Regions from separate parts of the Nocardioides dongxiaopingii genome, predicted to be linked through region 1. Evidence: predicted binding sites of a transcription regulator. Region 1 holds the regulator's gene; each other region holds the start of a gene.

What was found. Region 1 encodes LexA, which represses DNA repair genes until DNA is damaged. Its sites were predicted from a motif close to TCGAACANNTGTTCGA; they were not measured.
Region 2: FE634_RS10400 (HNH endonuclease signature motif containing protein) is a predicted target of LexA. The motif match lies at 1,568-1,583, and genes of this name have one in related genera.
Region 3: FE634_RS13270 (SAV_6107 family HEPN domain-containing protein) is a predicted target of LexA. The motif match lies at 1,498-1,513, and genes of this name have one in related genera.

The regions. Positions count from the first base shown of each region.
Region 1 is NZ_CP040695.2:3,319,519-3,324,694, forward strand. Features, by position in the region: gene FE634_RS15510 (mismatch-specific DNA-glycosylase) at 1-67, opposite strand, end outside; gene FE634_RS15515 (NupC/NupG family nucleoside CNT transporter) at 154-1,446, shown strand; gene FE634_RS15520 (hypothetical protein) at 1,526-1,897, shown strand; gene FE634_RS15525 (hypothetical protein) at 2,106-2,627, shown strand; gene FE634_RS15530 (LysM peptidoglycan-binding domain-containing protein) at 2,768-3,100, opposite strand; gene lexA (transcriptional repressor LexA) at 3,378-4,106, shown strand; gene FE634_RS15540 (MXAN_6640 family putative metalloprotease) at 4,252-5,176, shown strand, end outside.
Region 2 is NZ_CP040695.2:2,204,144-2,209,319, forward strand. Features, by position in the region: gene FE634_RS10390 (hypothetical protein) at 1-123, shown strand, start outside; gene FE634_RS10395 (histidine phosphatase family protein) at 718-1,389, opposite strand; gene FE634_RS10400 (HNH endonuclease signature motif containing protein) at 1,613-2,839, shown strand; gene FE634_RS21025 (hypothetical protein) at 2,862-3,068, opposite strand; gene FE634_RS10410 (CocE/NonD family hydrolase) at 3,207-5,009, shown strand; gene FE634_RS10415 (sortase domain-containing protein) at 5,017-5,176, opposite strand, start outside.
Region 3 is NZ_CP040695.2:2,846,403-2,851,578, forward strand. Features, by position in the region: gene FE634_RS13260 (methyltransferase domain-containing protein) at 1-4, opposite strand, end outside; gene FE634_RS13265 (endonuclease I family protein) at 89-949, opposite strand; gene FE634_RS13270 (SAV_6107 family HEPN domain-containing protein) at 1,008-1,430, opposite strand; gene FE634_RS13275 (hypothetical protein) at 1,550-2,023, opposite strand; gene FE634_RS13280 (YbaK/EbsC family protein) at 2,131-2,634, shown strand; gene FE634_RS13285 (DUF4126 domain-containing protein) at 2,651-3,277, shown strand; gene FE634_RS13290 (hypothetical protein) at 3,268-4,677, shown strand; gene FE634_RS13295 (AAA family ATPase) at 4,617-5,117, opposite strand; gene FE634_RS13300 (phytoene desaturase family protein) at 5,141-5,176, shown strand, end outside.

The DNA.
Region 1 (5,176 bases):
CGGCGCCCGCGAGACCGCAGAAGACGACCCGCGGCTCCGCGGCGACGATGTCGGGCAGCACCTCCATGCCCCCACCGTCACACACCGGGTGCCCGCGGCGTGTCGCCCGCCCAGGTGACCTGCGCGGCTCGCCGGGAGTGGTTTGGTGTCGCCATGGCCGACCTGCGCGGGGTCCTCGGACTCGCCGTCCTGCTCCTCGTCGCGTGGCTGCTCTCGAAGGACCGCCGCGGCGTCTCGTGGCGCACCGTCGGGGTCGCGCTCGCCCTCCAGGTCGGCTTCGCGGTCCTCGTGCTGCGGTGGGGACCCGGGGAGCGGGCGTTGGGCTGGGTCTCGGAGCGCGTCGAGTCCCTGATCGGCTACGCCAACGAGGGCACGGCGTTCGTCTTCGGCCCGCTCCTCGACGTCGGCGAGGAGGGCTCGACGATCTTCGCGCTGCAGGTGCTGCCGGTGATCATCTTCCTCGGGACCCTGATCGGGCTGCTGTACTACCTGCGCGTCATCCAGTGGACGACGTACCTGGTCGGCGGGGCGCTCTCGAAGCTGCTCGGCATCGGCAAGGTCGAGTCGCTCTACGCCGGCACCGTCGTCTTCCTCGGCATGAGCGAGGCCCCGTTGATGGTTCAGGGCTACCTCGGCCGGCTCCGGCAGGGACAGGTCTTCGCCATCATGACCGCCGGGTTCGCCGCCGCCGCCGGCTCCACGCTGGTCGGCTACTCCCTGCTCGGCGCGCCGCTGGAGTACCTGCTCGCCGCCACGGTGATGAACGCGCCGGCCTCGATCCTGATGGCCAAGCTGATGTGGCCCGACAGCGTCGCCGACCCCGACCCGGACCCCGACCCGGACCCCGACCCGGACGCCGACCAGGAGGCGCACGGCGACCGCGACGGCGCCGAGGAGATCGACGTGCGCGACGTCCGCGACGAGGAGTCGGCCAACGTCATCGACGCCCTCGGTCGCGGCGCGATGGCCGGCGGCAGGATCGCGGTCACGGTCGGGGCGCTGCTCATCGCCTTCGTCGCCGTGATCGCCCTCGCCAACGGCATCCTCGGCGGCGTCGGGGGCTGGTTCGGCGCGGAGGACCTCACCTTCGAGAAGATCCTGGGCTGGGCGGTCGCGCCGCTGGCCTGGCTGCTCGGCGTGCCGTGGTCCGAGGCCGCCGACGCCGGCTCGTGGATCGGGCAGAAGACCGTCCTCAACGAGTTCGTCGCCTACGCCGACTTCGGACCGCAGGTGGGCGACCTCTCCCCCGTGACCGTCGCCGTCGTGACGTTCGCGCTCGCCGGGTTCGCGAACTTCTCCTCCATCGCGATCCAGATCGGCGCCCTCGGCTCGCTGATGCCCGAGCGCCGCGCCATGGTCGCCCGGCTCGGGCTGCGGGCGCTGCTGGCCGGCAGCCTCGCCAACCTGGCGAACGCCGCCATCGCCGGCGTCGTGGTCGGCCTCTAGGACGCCGCCGGCGAGGTGCCGGCCCGGACACGCCCACCCGAGCACGGCGCCACCGCACGACGTCACGCACAATGACCCCGTGGCACACGGCAAGCGCGCAGGGGCGAGGACCAAGCGGCGTCTCCGGCCTGCCCTGCTCGGCCTCGCGCTCGGCGTGACGCTCGCCGTCGTCGCCTGGGGCTACCTGGTCTACGCCGCCATCGACTTCGGGACCTCCGCCCGGGCCGGCGACTCCACCGCGTGGTGGTTCCTCGCGCTGGCCGCCCTCGGCGCGGTCGCCTGCCTCTTCCTCGGTCTGGTGCTGGTGACGCGGATCAGCCGGGCGGTCGGCCTGACGCGCGGACCCGACCCGCGGACGCCGGCGACCCCCGCCGAGCCGGCCGGACCGACCGCAGCGCCCGGACCGGGCGGAGCACCGCCGACGCCCGGCGGGCGGCGCGCCGCCCGCTGACCCGCCGCCGATCCAGGTCCGCCCCGGTCCTCGACGCCCGGGGCTCCGTCGGCGCTCGCTGGCGCTCGCCTGCCGGCCTCCGGCGGGTGCTGACCGTCCCGGGGGGGCCGCGCCAGACCGATCCGGCCCGGCGCTTCACGGCGATCTCCCTGTCGGCCCGGCCCCGCGGCACCTACGCTGCCTCCAACGAGGAGGCCGAGGCGGAGCGGTGGCAACCAATCACGACGTGCGGGTCACGGGTGCGAGCGTCCTCGACGGGCGCTACCGCACCACGTGCGCCTGCACGTGCGGGTGGACCGGCGAGTCGGACGAGGCCCGGCAGGCCGGGGCCCTCGCCGCGGCCGCCAAGATCCGCGTCGACCACCTCCTCGAGGCACACCCGCGGCAGGCGCCGTCCTCCTTCTTCCGGCCCCGGGCCGCCGCGCGCTACCGGCACCCGCGCTCATTGAGCGCCGCGACGCAGCAGCAGCGGCGGTGGGTCCGGTACGCCGGGTGCGCCTGCGGCTGGACCCACACCGTGCACGGTCGTTCCGCCGCTGCGACGGCCCGGGTCGCACGGGCCCACCACCTCGAGCACGTGAACCTGCAGACCGGACGCGCGCCGTGGCGCGACTACGTCGTGCTCGTCGCGCTCCTGGTGCTCGGCGTCGCGGTGGTCGGCGTGCTGGCCGCGATCGCGATCAGCAGCGGCGGCGGCGACCCCCGGGACCTCGGCTCGCTCTTCGGCTGACGTGCCACCCCACGACACCCGGGCCGGCGTCGTGCGGACGCGGAACGGGGGCGAAGCCGTCTTCCCTCGGCTCCGCCCCCGGTGTTCCCCTTGATGAATCGCCCGCCGGGGTCGAAGCGGCGGACGACGTCGGTGCGGTCTCAGTCGACCGGGACCTCCAGCCGCTGACCCGCGTCGAGGGACACCTCGGCGAGGTCGTTGAGCTGGACGAGGTGGTTCATCGTGTCGCGCACGTCGTCGCCGTCACTCACGTCGGAGGCGATGCTCCACAGGGTCTCACCGGGCGCGACCACGATCGTCTCGGTGGCCTCCCGCTCCGCGGTGGCCATGGAGTTGCCGGCGAAGGCGACGCCGACGGCGGCCAGGACCAGCAGCGCCAGCACCAGCACCACGAGACGTCCGCGGCGGGTCAGCCGGTAGTCGGGCACGCGAGGAGCCGACAGGGCGGTGGGTGCGATCGTCGTGGTGCTCATGGGTGCCTCCTGGGGAAGTGGCCGTGCTGGTGGAGCCGAGGATGTTGCTGACGATTCGATGTCTAACGGGAGGCACCGACAGTCCTGCTGGTGCACCGCTCTCGATCAGACATTCGATCGAACACATGAGCGAGACTAGATCAGGTGTTCGAACGATGCAACCCCCGAGTCGAACGCGTGTTCCCACGACCCAGCTGACCTGGCCGCCCGGATCGGGCGCGACACGCCGTTCGAACACCTGTTTGAACACGGTGGCGATCGGTGGCACGCTGCAGCCATGCCCCGGACACGTACTGGCACCCCGAAGATCACCGAGCTCCCGGACGGTCCCGCCGACGCGACCGGCCTGACCCCGCGTCAGCAGCGCGTCCTGGCCACCATCAAGGACAGCATCGAGCTGCGCGGCTACCCGCCGAGCATGCGCGAGATCGGCGAGTCCGTCGGGCTCACCAGCACCTCGAGCGTGGCCCACCAGCTGCGCACGCTGGAGCAGAAGGGCTTCATCAAGCGCGACCCGAACCGTCCCCGCGCCCTCGAGGTGTTCCTGCCCGAGGTGATGGCCGCGCGGCGCTCGCTGGGCAGCAGCGACGACTCCTCGATCGACGAGACCGGCATCGGCGACACCGCCCCGCCGCCCACCAACGTCCCGCTCCTGGGCCGGATCGCGGCCGGCGGTCCGATCCTGGCCGAGCAGACCTACGACGACGTCTTCCCGCTCCCCCGCCAGCTGGTCGGCGACGGAGAGCTGTTCATGCTCGAGGTGTCCGGGGAGTCGATGATCGAGGCGGCCATCTGCAGCGGCGACTACGTCGTGGTCCGCCAGGCCCAGACCGCGGAGAACGGCGACATCGTCGCGGCGATGATCGACGGCGAGGCGACGGTCAAGACGTTCCAGCGCAAGGACGGCCAGGTATGGCTGCTGCCGCACAACCCGGCGTTCGACCCGATCGACGGCACCCACGCCTCGATCCTCGGCATCGTCACCGCGGTGCTCCGCAAGGTCTGACCCCCGGCCCGTCCGCAGGCTTCGCACGACCCCGAGACCGCCACCGGCACGACGCCGGTGGCGGTCTCGTCGTCCCTGTCCCGGCGGCTCGGCAACTGTCGGTGCGCCGGGTTAGGTTGTGGCCCCACTCACGAACGGAGCCTCCATGCGCTTGCGCACTCGTCCCCGAACCCAGGCCAGCGTCCGCGCGCTGGTCGTGCTGGGCGCCGTCGGCGCCCTGCTGATCGGCATGCTCGCGGCCCTGGCGGGTCCGTCGGTGGCCCGGGTCCCCTCGGGTGACACCGACTCCAAGCAGGCCACGGCGACCGACCCGTCGGTCCGGCAGGCCTCCCACGCGCTCCGCCGCGCCGAGAGCATCCGCGAGGACGGCGCCGCCGGCCGCGACGCCACCATGGTGCTGCGCGACCTGGCCAACACCCGCGCCGACCTCCCCGACGCCGAGCGGGCGGCCGCCGATGCGCTGATGAAGCGCCCGACGAGCTCCGGCGGCGACGGCTACCTCAACTACGGCAGCGTCGAGGAGGAGACCCCGGTCTGCACCGCGACCCTGTGCGTCCACTACGTCACCAGCGGCCAGCACGCCTCGACCCCGGAGTACGTCGCCACGGCGGTCGACACGCTCACCAGCGTCCAGCAGGCCTACCTGACCTCCGGCTACCGCGCGGTCAAGAGCGACGGCGGGCTCGGCGGCAACAGCCTGCCCGACGTCTACCTCGGCAACATCGGGGTCAACGGCCTGTACGGGTACTGCACCTCCGACGACCCGAGCAAGAGCACCCAGCGCTGGGACCGTTGGGCCTACTGCGTGCTCGACAACGACTACAGCGCCTCGGAGTTCCCGACGAACACCCCGACCGAGAACCTCCAGGTCACCGCCGCTCACGAGTACTTCCACGCCATCCAGTACGCCTACGACCGCTACGAGGACTCGTGGCTCCTCGAGGCCACGGCGGCCTGGGTCGAGGACGAGCTCTACGACGGCGTCGACGACAACCTGCAGTACCTGCGCAGCAGCCAGCTCCGCTCGCCCGGCACCCCGCTCGACACCTTCGACCCGAGCACCGGGTTCC
Region 2 (5,176 bases), 1.1 Mb from region 1:
GTCGACGACCTCGGCAGGGCTGGCTACGACGAGGCCGAGGCGGCCTGCGACGGCCGGCGGACCGGCGCGGTCGCAGCGGTCGCGGTGCTGGCGGTGCCGCGTCGCTGTCGGGATGCTGGCTGATGATCGCCCGGTCGCGGCGTCCGCCGTTGAGGGACGTCACCTGAGCCGTCCGTGCTCCGTCCGGGCTAGTCGATGCACTGGCTCCAGGCGCCAGCACGCCAGGCGCCGGCCTCGGTGCGCCAGACCTCGACCTGGAGGACACGCGATCCCCGCCTGTCGAGGAGGTCGACCACACGCACTGCATCCTCGTCACCCGCACCGACGTCGTGACCTCGTGCTTGCGTCCGCACCGACACGACTCGACCCTGCCCGTCGAAGTCCAGCATGGCGTCCTTCAAGTCACCCCAGGTGGCACCGTCCGCCACGGGCTCGTACGAGCTCTCGCAGTCCCCGTCGCTGCTGCTCCCTGTGGCGCCGCACCCGTCGAGAAGCGAGCACGACAGTGCCGCCAGGCACGCGCGAACCACCGTCGTCCCACCCATGGGACAGAGTGTGCACAACGTGGTGGCTCCGAGGCCGGTTTCGCAGGTTCCTCGGTTCGCCGATAAGTGACATTATGTCAGGTCGAGCGGTGTGCGAGTACTGGGTTCGTCGTACGCCACGCGCTCACAGCCATCGCTCCGAGTATCCTCTCCCCCGTCACTAGCGCCGCGATCAGATGACTTCCTCTGCGCTCTCGCCGGTGACGTCGTGGGCCCGTTCGTCAGTCAGATCTTGCCCACCGACGGGGTCTGCGACCCAGCGCGTCAGGGTCCAACCCGAACCGGCGTCGCGATCGAGCACCCCCATGCCAGTGTTCGCAAGACGCAGATCTGTCGCATCCTCGGGACGAAGTCCAGCAGCGAGCGCCACCCAGACGCGAATGGCCGCGCCGTGACTGACGACAGCGACGGCGGTTTCGTGCGGATGTTCCTGAACGAGCGCATCGATCGCCGCGTCGTAGCGATCAACGAACTCACGTCCCGAGGGTCCGCCAGGCATCTTGCAACCAAGGTCACCGTGCATCCACGACGCCAGACAGGCGGCATAGGCGCGTACCGAGGCCTCGTCCGACGACATCTCCAGGTCACCCGCCGCGATTTCCTCCAACCCTGTACGCATCTGGACCTGGACGCCCAGATGGTCCGCCAGCGGTCGGGCAGTGAGCTGCGCCCGGACCAGCTCTGAGGCGTAAACCGCACGCACGTTCTCCGATGCAAGCACTCCTGGGATTGCTTGAGCCTGAATGATGCCGAGGGCCGTGAGTTCCGCGCCGGGGAAACTCGTATCCAGTGCGCCGGACACGTTGCTGGGTGTCTGGCCATGTCGGAGCAGGTAGAGACGCACACCCCGACCCTAGGCTCGGCTGCCACACCCGCCAGCCGGGGACGCATCGTTGCATGCCTCAAGGGCAGGACGGCCCCCTCACTGGGGACCTGGGCTCCGCATGACGGTGCGGGCGATGGTCGATGGCGACACGTCGCAGGAGCGAGGACTCGGGACCAGGGCATCGTCCACAGCATACTCGAACACACTGGCGACTGTCTGCTCACGAGCGTAGAATTGGTGCATGAGCAGGTATCCCGACGACCGTGTGGTGGGACATCCCGTCGCGCGGTTCGTCGGGGTCCTGGAGGCCGAGCTGGCGGGTCTCTCGGACGCCCAGACCTGGTCGCTCGGCGCCGAGGCGACCGCAGACCTGGTCCCCCGCCTCGCCGCGGTGATCGCGGGCGTGCAGGAGCTCGAGGCCCGCCTCGTCCGGCACGCCGAGGACATCGAGATGCCCGGGACGATCGGGGCCAGGTCGACAGCGCAGTGGTTGGCGCGGATCACCCGCGTCACCGGTCGCGAGGCTTCGCGCAAGGCGCGGCTCGCCCACGACCTCGCGGCGCACGAGCCGACCAGGGCAGCGATGGCCGCAGGTCGGGTGCACGCCGAGCAGGCCCAGGTCATCGCCGCCGCGGTCGACGACCTCGGCGACGAGCACACGCACCTGAGCGACCAGGCCGAGGCGCACCTCCTCGGTGAGGCGGCCCACCACGACGCGCACGACCTGAAGGTCCTCGGCCGCCGGATCCTCGAGACCATCGACCCCGACAAGGCCGACGAGCACGAGGCCCGCCTGCTCGGGGCCGAGGAGGCCCGCGCCTGGAGGAAGACCCGCTTCACGCTGTGGGACGACGGCGAGGGCCTCGCCCACGGCACGTTCGCGATCCCGACGGCCCAGGCCTCGATGCTGCGCAAGGCGCTCGCGGCGCTCGCCGCCCCCAAGCACGTCCGCGCCACGGAGGGCGCCGGGTCCTACGACTTCGACAAGCCGACGCCCGAGCGGCTCGGCCGCGCCTTCGGCGAGTACGTCGAGCGCTACCCCGCCGACCGGCTGCCGTCGATGGGTGGCACGAACGCCACGGTCGTGGTCACGATGACCCTCGGGACCCTCCTCGGCGACCTGCAGGCCGCCCACCTCGACACCGACGTGGCGCTCTCCCCCGGCCAGGCCCGGCGGATGGCCTGCGAGGCCGGGATTATCCCCGCCGTCCTCGACGGCGCCGGCCACGTGCTCGACGTCGGACGGCGGCGCCGCTTCCACAACCCGGCCCAGCGGCTCGCGATCGCGCTGGAGCAGCGCCACTGCCAGCACCCGGCCTGCACGACGCCCGCCGCGTACTGCCACACCCACCACGAGGTCCCGTGGAGCCGCGGCGGCACGACCAACACCACGGACGCCGTCCTGCTCTGTCCCTTTCACCACCACCAGGCCCACGCCTCCGGGGCCAGGTACCCGTTGCGCACCTGAGCCGGGCGCAGTGTCCGACTGTTCAGGTCCGTCGTTCGCGCACGGCCACGGCGGCGACGATCGCGACCGCACTCACGCCGAGGCCCACGGAGAGGACGACCCCGAGCGTGCCGGGGACGTCGTCGCGGACGAGGCCCGCGACCACGCCAACGACGGCGAGCACCAGGGTCGCGACCCCGATCCAGAACAGCGTGAACGTGCCGGCACCCCACGACGACCGATCTGCCATGCCCGTGATCCTACGGACGGCGCCGAGCAGCACGACGACGCCGAGCGCGCAGCCCACGCGGCGCGACCCGGCCGATCCGACACCCGGTCCCGGGCCCGACCCTTGCGCTCGAGCGGCGTCCGTGCTGGTGTCACGCTCGTGACGTCACGTTCTCGGACCCTGGCCCTGCTCGTCGCGCTCGTGCTGCCGCTCGCCGGCGTGAGCGCTGCGGCGGCCCGTCCGGCTGCGCCCTCCCCCGGCCCCGTCGACGCCATGGCCGACGTTCCGGCCTCGACGGCGGAGCGGGCCGAGGCACTGAGCCCGCTCCACCCGTCCCGGCCGCCGCGCAACGACGCGGACCAGCGGGACCTCGTGGTCACGCGGGTGTTCGTGACGACGTCGGTCGACTCCGACCGCGATGGCCGACCGGACGTCGTGCGCGTGGTGGTGACCCGGCCCCGGCCGGGTGTCGTCGGTGGACGCCGCCTCGCGACCGTCGCGCAGGTGTCGCCCTACTTCTCGTGCTGCGCCGGCGCGCCCAACCACGACGTCGACGTCCCGCTCGGCCAGGCCCGTCGTCCGTCGGGGGCGCCCGGCAGGATCAAGGACTACCTCCTGACCGGCATCCGCACCGACGGCGCCGCCTGGGCCCGCAAGGGCTACGCCTACGCGCGGGTCGCCTCGCTCGGCTCGAACGGCTCCACCGGCTGCCCGACGATCGGGGACGACCTGGAGGCGGCCGGCGCCGTCGCGCTCGTCGACTGGCTCAACGGCCGCACCACCGCCCGGACGGCGTCCGGTCGCCTGGTGCGCGCCCGCGGCTGGTCGACCGGCAACGTGGGGATGACCGGGGCGTCCTACGACGGGACGCTGCCCAACATGGCCGCCGCCACCGGCGTGGCGGGGCTGCGCGCCATCGTGCCGCTGTCGGCGATCTCGAGCTGGTACCACTACTACCGCCAGGCCGGCCTGGTCGTGGCCCCCGGCGGCTACCAGGGCGAGGACGCCGACGTGCTGGCGCGCTTCGACTACACCCGCCGCGACCGGCGGATCTGCCGGCCGGTGATCGCCGATCTCGAGCGGGACCAGGACCGCGCCACCGGCGACCACAACGACTTCTGGGCGGCACGGGACCTGGTGCCCAGGGCCGGTGACGTGCGGGCCGCGGTCCTGATCGGGCACGGGTTCAACGACACCAACGTCAAGCCCGACCAGGCTGCGCGGTGGTACGCCGCGCTGCGCCGCGCCGGCGTCCCGGCCAAGATCTGGTGGGACCAGGGCAGCCACGGCACCCCGGTCCCCCAGCGCCTGGTCGACCGGTGGTTCGACCACTTCCTGTACGGCGTCCGCAACGGGGTGGCCGGCGGCAAGCGGGCCGCGGTGAGCGACGGCGGCACGACCCGCTGGTACCGCTCGTGGCCCCGGCCGGGGTCGAGCCCGCGCACCTGGACCCTGCGTGCCGGTGGCGGGCTCGCGCCCGGCGGCCGGTCGTCCGCGGCGCGCCGCACCTTCACCGACGACGCGTCGCTCAGCGCTGCCGACGTCTGTGCGAGTCGGGAGCGCGAGCACGCCGCGATCTTCCGCTCCGCGGTCCTGCGCCGGGGCCTCGACCTCAGCGGCACCCCGCGCGCCGACGTGCGCCTGACCTTCGACGCCACCGCCGCGAACGTGACGGTCGCGCTCTGCCAGGTCGACCCCGCCGGGCGCGGCTCCTTGCTCACGCAGGGCTTCGCCGACCCCCAGAACGTCGGCTCGCCCACCCGGGGCACCCCGCTCGTGCCCGGTCGACCGGTCGACGTCCGCGTCGAGCTCCAGCCGCTCGACCGGGCGCTGCCGCCGGGTGCCCGGATCGCGCTGGTGGTGATGTCGAGCGACCGCGACTTCACCCTCCGACCGCCGGCCGGCACCCGGGTCACGCTCGCCGCGGCCCACAGCTCGCTGCGGCTCCCGGTGGTGCGCTGAGCAGGGGTCAGGCCGGCCGGGTGCGCACCAGCACGCCGATCTTGTCGATGCGGTGCTCGGGGTTGTCGAACTCGTCGGACCAGTAGTTGCCCTCGGCGTGGTCCTCCTGGGTGCGGCAGGTCGAGATGGTGATCATGGCGCGGACCGGGGTGGCACCGGGGCGACCG
Region 3 (5,176 bases), 470 kb from region 1:
ACATGCCCCGAACCCTAGCGGGCTGGCGGGGTCGGACTGGGCTGGCACGACGACCTCGGTTCCTCGAACACCTGTTCGAACCAACCTATCACGCAGCCCAGATGTCCTGCGCCCACTCGGGGTGGTCGATGAAGGGGTTCCGGTTGCCCTGGAAGTCGGCCTGGATCAGGTCGTTGCGGCGCAGCTCGGACGCGCTGGGCGGGTCCTCGGCGTTCCACTCGAGCAGGACCGACAGCCGGCCGTGGTTCGGGGCCGAGCCGTTGCCGACCTCGTCGTTGACCTCGAGGTCGGGGTGGCCGTCGCCACCCTCGTAGCGCACCGACATGTAGAGGATCATCCGCGCCACGTCGCCCTTGTCCTCGTCGCGCGGCTCCCAGGAGTCGGAGTCGGAGAAGTTGCCGGGCGCCTCGTCGTTCTCGGTGCCGCCCTCGTCGAAGTCGAGGTTGCCGCGGTCGGAGTTGACCGTGACGTCGGTGGGCCGCAGGTGGTGGATGTCGGTGCCGGGACCAGTGGCGGTGCCGAAGTCGCCGTGCGACTTGGCCCAGACGTGCTCGCGGTTCCACTGGTCGACGCCACCGCCGTTGTCGGAGGCCGGGACGGAGGTGCCCTGGTAGAGCAGGACGACGCGGGCGGGGTCGGCCGGGTCCTGGTCGGTGACCTTGAGGGCGTCCCACACCTGGCTGTAGCTCAGCCGGGTGACGTCGGTCGAGATGATCTCGTGCAGGGCCGCCTCGAGCGCGGGGCCGGTCCTGCCGAGCGCGGGCTCCCAGTAGGTGTCGTCGTAGGCGTCGGTGCCGCCGCTCGCGGCGACGGCCGGTGCGGCCTGGGCCGGGGGTCCGCCCGGGTCGGCGGGGACGGCCTGCGCCGGGACGACGACGACGAGCGGGAGGGCCAGGGGCAGGGCGAGCAGGGCGGTGGCCGCGGTGCGGCGGAGGGAGCCGAGGGTCATGCCACGACCCTGACGAGTCGGCGCGGCCCGGTCGACCAGGGAAACCCTTGCAGCAGGTTCAGGAGACGTGGCGGACGAGCTGCTCGTGCAGCGGCGCGTGCGGGACCAGCCCGAGGGCCTGCTCGACGACGGCGAGGAACCGGTCGGCGTCGCGGACGAGGTCGTCGGCCTCGCGCTCGCTGACCGCCCGGGTGGAGCCGGCCTCGGCGGCCGCACGCTTGGAGGCGCCGGCGGCGAAGAACGAGGCCCACTCCCCCAGCTCGGGGGCGACGTCGGCGAGCAGGACCCACGCGTTCTTCTGCGGACGCCGCCGGGTCGTCGCCACCGGCCGGGCCCGGGCGGCGAGCAGCGCCGCGGCGGCCCGCAGTGCCGCGACGTGCGCGCAGGCGTAGCGCGTGGGGACCTCGGTGGTCGCGATGGCCTCGCTGAGCGACTCGGCGGCGCGGATGAGGTACGAGTGCGTGGTGGCCGGGAGCATCATCGGGCGCTCTCCTGGGTCGAGGGGTGCCCCGGCGGGACCGGGGGTCGAGGTCGGCCCCGCCGGAGGATCGAACACGTGTTCGAACAGGAGGAACGCTACACCCGCCCACCGACAAGCGATCAGGATCGGAGCGGCGACCCGTCCTCCGCGCTCCCGCGCCGGCCCGCCGGCACGACGTTCGCCGCCGTCCCCGGGCGGTAGAGGTTGACCACGACCAGGGCCTCGAGCACCAGGCCCAGCACGCCGCCGACGACCGCGGCGAGCGGCGGGGAGGACGAGGTCAGCGCCGAGACCGTGCCCAGCCCGACCAGGCCGACGGTGACCGCGAGCGAGTGCCGCGCCCAGGGGTGCCCGCCCACCACGAGGGCCAGCTGGACCAGCAGCAGGCAGGACACGGTGCCGGCCAGCACCACCGCGACCGGTGCGAACGACGGCGGCACGCGGGTGTCGTCGGCGGAGGTGCCCGCGGCGCCGAGGGCCCGCACCAGGTCGTCCTCGAAGACGACGGTCAACGCGGCCAGCACCGTCGCGAGCGCGACGAGGGCCCAGACCAGCTGCACCACCCGGGTGACCGAGGTCGGTCGCTGCGTCATGCTCCCTCGTCTCCTGTCGGACTCGTGCCGGTCTCGGTCTCGGTGCCGGTCTCGGTGCCGGACGTGGTCTCGTCGTGGTGTCGGTCGGTGCGTTTACAGTCGGGCCCGTGTCCAGCGACCCGACCTCCGAGCCGTCCCGGGCCGGCGAGCACCCCTCCGTGAGCCGCTTCCGCGCCGAGCACGCGCGGCTCGGGGGCACCGGTGAGATCGTCATTCTGCCCGACTCCGTGCACACCGCCGTACTGGCGGCCCAGGCGCTCGGCTGCGAGCCCGGGGCGATCGCCAACAGCCTCCTCTTCGACGCCGGCGGCGCGCCGGTCCTGATCCTGACCTCGGGGGCCCACCGGGTCGACCAGGCGCTGGTGGCCGAGCGGATCGGCGTGGAGCGGCTGCGGCGCGCCACACCGGAGTTCGTCCGCGCGCACACCGGCCAGGTCATCGGCGGCGTCTCGCCGCTGGCCCACCCGGCCCCGGTGCCCACCTACCTCGACCCCTGGCTCGCGCGGCACTCCGTCGTGTGGGCGGCGGCCGGGCACCCCGCGGCGGTCTTCTCCACGACCCACGACGAGCTGCTGGCCCTGACCGGGGCCACCCTCGTCGAGGTCGAGTGAGCGGGGACCGGTCGTCGTGGACTCCCTGGCACTGACCTTCTCGAGCGGGTGGGCGAGCGGGGTGAACGCCTACCTCGTCGTCCTGGTGCTCGGCATCGGCCACCGGGTCGGCGGCGTCGACGACGGGCCCGACGCGCTCGCCCGGTGGGACGTCCTGGCGGTCGCGGGCTTCCTCTACGCCTTCGAGTTCGTCGCCGACAAGATCCCCTACATCGACTCCACGTGGGACGCGATCTCCACCGTCATCCGCCCCACGGCCGGCGCCGTGATCGGCCTGCTCCTCGCCGGAGACGCCGACTCGGTGACCCAGGCGGTCAACGCCACGGTCGGCGGCGGCGCCGCCCTGGCCTCGCACGTCGTCAAGGCCGGCAGCCGGCTCGCCATCAACTCCTCGCCGGAGCCGGTCACCAACGTGACCGCCAGCGTCACCGAGGACGTCGTCGTGCTCGTCCTGGTCGCCCTCGCGATCCAGCACCCGGTGGCGGCCGCCTCGATCGCCGCCGTCCTGCTGGTGCTCGGGCTGGGCGTGCTGGTCCTGGCGATCAAGGTCGTGCGCCGCGGGTGGCGACGCATGCGCGCGCGGCGCGCCCGCACGTCCGCCTCCCCCGGGGCGCCGCCGGGCCCGCCGTCCCCGTGGACCTGAGCGACGCCGCCGTCCGGGCGGCGGTGACCGCGCGCCTGCAGCGCCACCACGCCGGCCGGCCCGTCGTCCTCGGCCCCGGCGTCCTCGCCGCCCACACGCCGGCGGTCGCCCGTCACGCCGCCCTCGGCTCGCCGGTCCTGGTGCTCTCGACCGGCCGGGGCGCCGGCCCGGTGCCCGACGACGGCACCTGCCGCGTCGTCGACGTCCGGCTCCCACCGACCTGCTCGGTGACCGAGGAGGTCCGGCTCCTCGACCGGGTCAGCCACCACCTGCCGGCCGACGTCGTCGCGGAGGTCGAGGCGTTCGACCCGGAGCGGCGCGCGGTCTGGTTCACCTCACCGTTCGTGACCAGCGACGAGCCGCTGCTGGGACGCACCACGCTCGGCGGCCGGCCGGCGTCGTTCCTCGCCCTCGAGGACAAGCTGCGCGCCGACGCCGTCTGGGACGCCGCCGGCGTCGCCCGGGCGCCGCACCGGGTGGTGGCGCTCGACGCGGGGCCGGCCGCGCTCGACGCGGCAGCCGGTGCCCTGGCCGGGCCGCTCGGCACGGTGTGGAGCGGCGATGCCCGCGACGGACCCAACGGCGCCGGCAACTTCGTCCGCTGGGTCGTCGACGAGCGCGACCGCGCTGCGACGTTCGCGTTCTTCGCGCCGCGCTGCGACCGGGTGCGGGTGGCGCCCTTCCTCGACGGCGTGCCGTGCTCGATCCACGCGATGGTGCTGCCCGACGGCACGGCCGCCTTCCGCCCGGTCGAGCTGGCGACCCTGCGCGACCCGGTGCGACGCCGCTTCGTCCACGGCGGCCTGTCGAGCTGGTGGGACCCACCGGAGGCCGACCGCGAGGAGATGCGCGACGCCGTGCGCCGGGTCGGGGCGCACCTGGCCGAGGCCCACGGCTACCGCGGCGCCTTCGGCGTCGACGGCGTGCTGACCGCCGACGGGTTCCGCCCCACCGAGCTCAACCCGAGGATGTCGGCCGGGCTCACCACGCTCGCCCGGGTCGACCGCGACCTCCTCGCCGCCCTCCAGGAGCACCTCCTCGCCGGCCTCGACACCGGACTCACCGTCGCCGACGTCGAGACGCTGGTGCCCCTGATGGACGCCGGCCGCACCGGCCGCGCGGGCGCCGTCGGCGAGGGCGTCCGGGTCGGCGGCACGCTCTCCACCCCCGTCACGGTGCGCGGGGGCCGGTTGGTGGCCGACCCGGCCGGCACCGCGACCCTCGAGGCGGCCGACACCCCCGCCGGCCTCCTCGCCCGGCTCGACGCGGGAGACCTCCTCGCGGTCGGGCAGCGCCTGGCGCCGCTCGCCGCCGCGCTGCTGGCCCACCTCGACGAGACCTACGGCACGGCGTTCGGTCCGCTCGTCCCCGCACCCGACCTCCGCACCGGCGCGTCGTAGGCGGCGCGCTCGGCGGCGTCCGGCGGCTGCCACCACCGCTCGTAGTCGACGAGCTGCTCGCGGCTGATCACGACGGCGCCCGGCTCGGCGTTGCGCGCCGCCACCCGGCGCCAGCGCTCGGCGAGCGGGACGTCGAGCACGCGCAGCTCGACGTCCGCACCGATCGCCCGCGCCTGCTCGCGGAGCCGGCGACGCTCGACGCGGCTCCACAGCCCGAAGTCGACGACGACGGTGAGACCCAGCTCGGCCAGGCGCAGCCCGTGGCGCCACTGCAGCCGCTCGAACCGGTCACGGCGCCGCGCGTCGTGCGGGTCGATGCCGAGCGGGACGAGCCACTCGTCCGGGCAGAGGTGGACGGCGTCGAGCTCGGCGACGAGGGCGCGCGCCAGCGTCGTCTTGCCGGCGCCGGGCATGCCGCAGACCAGCACGATGCGTCCCATCGCCCCACCGTAGGGTTCGGCGCATGCGGGTGGTGGTGGTCGGGGGCGGGTACGGCGGC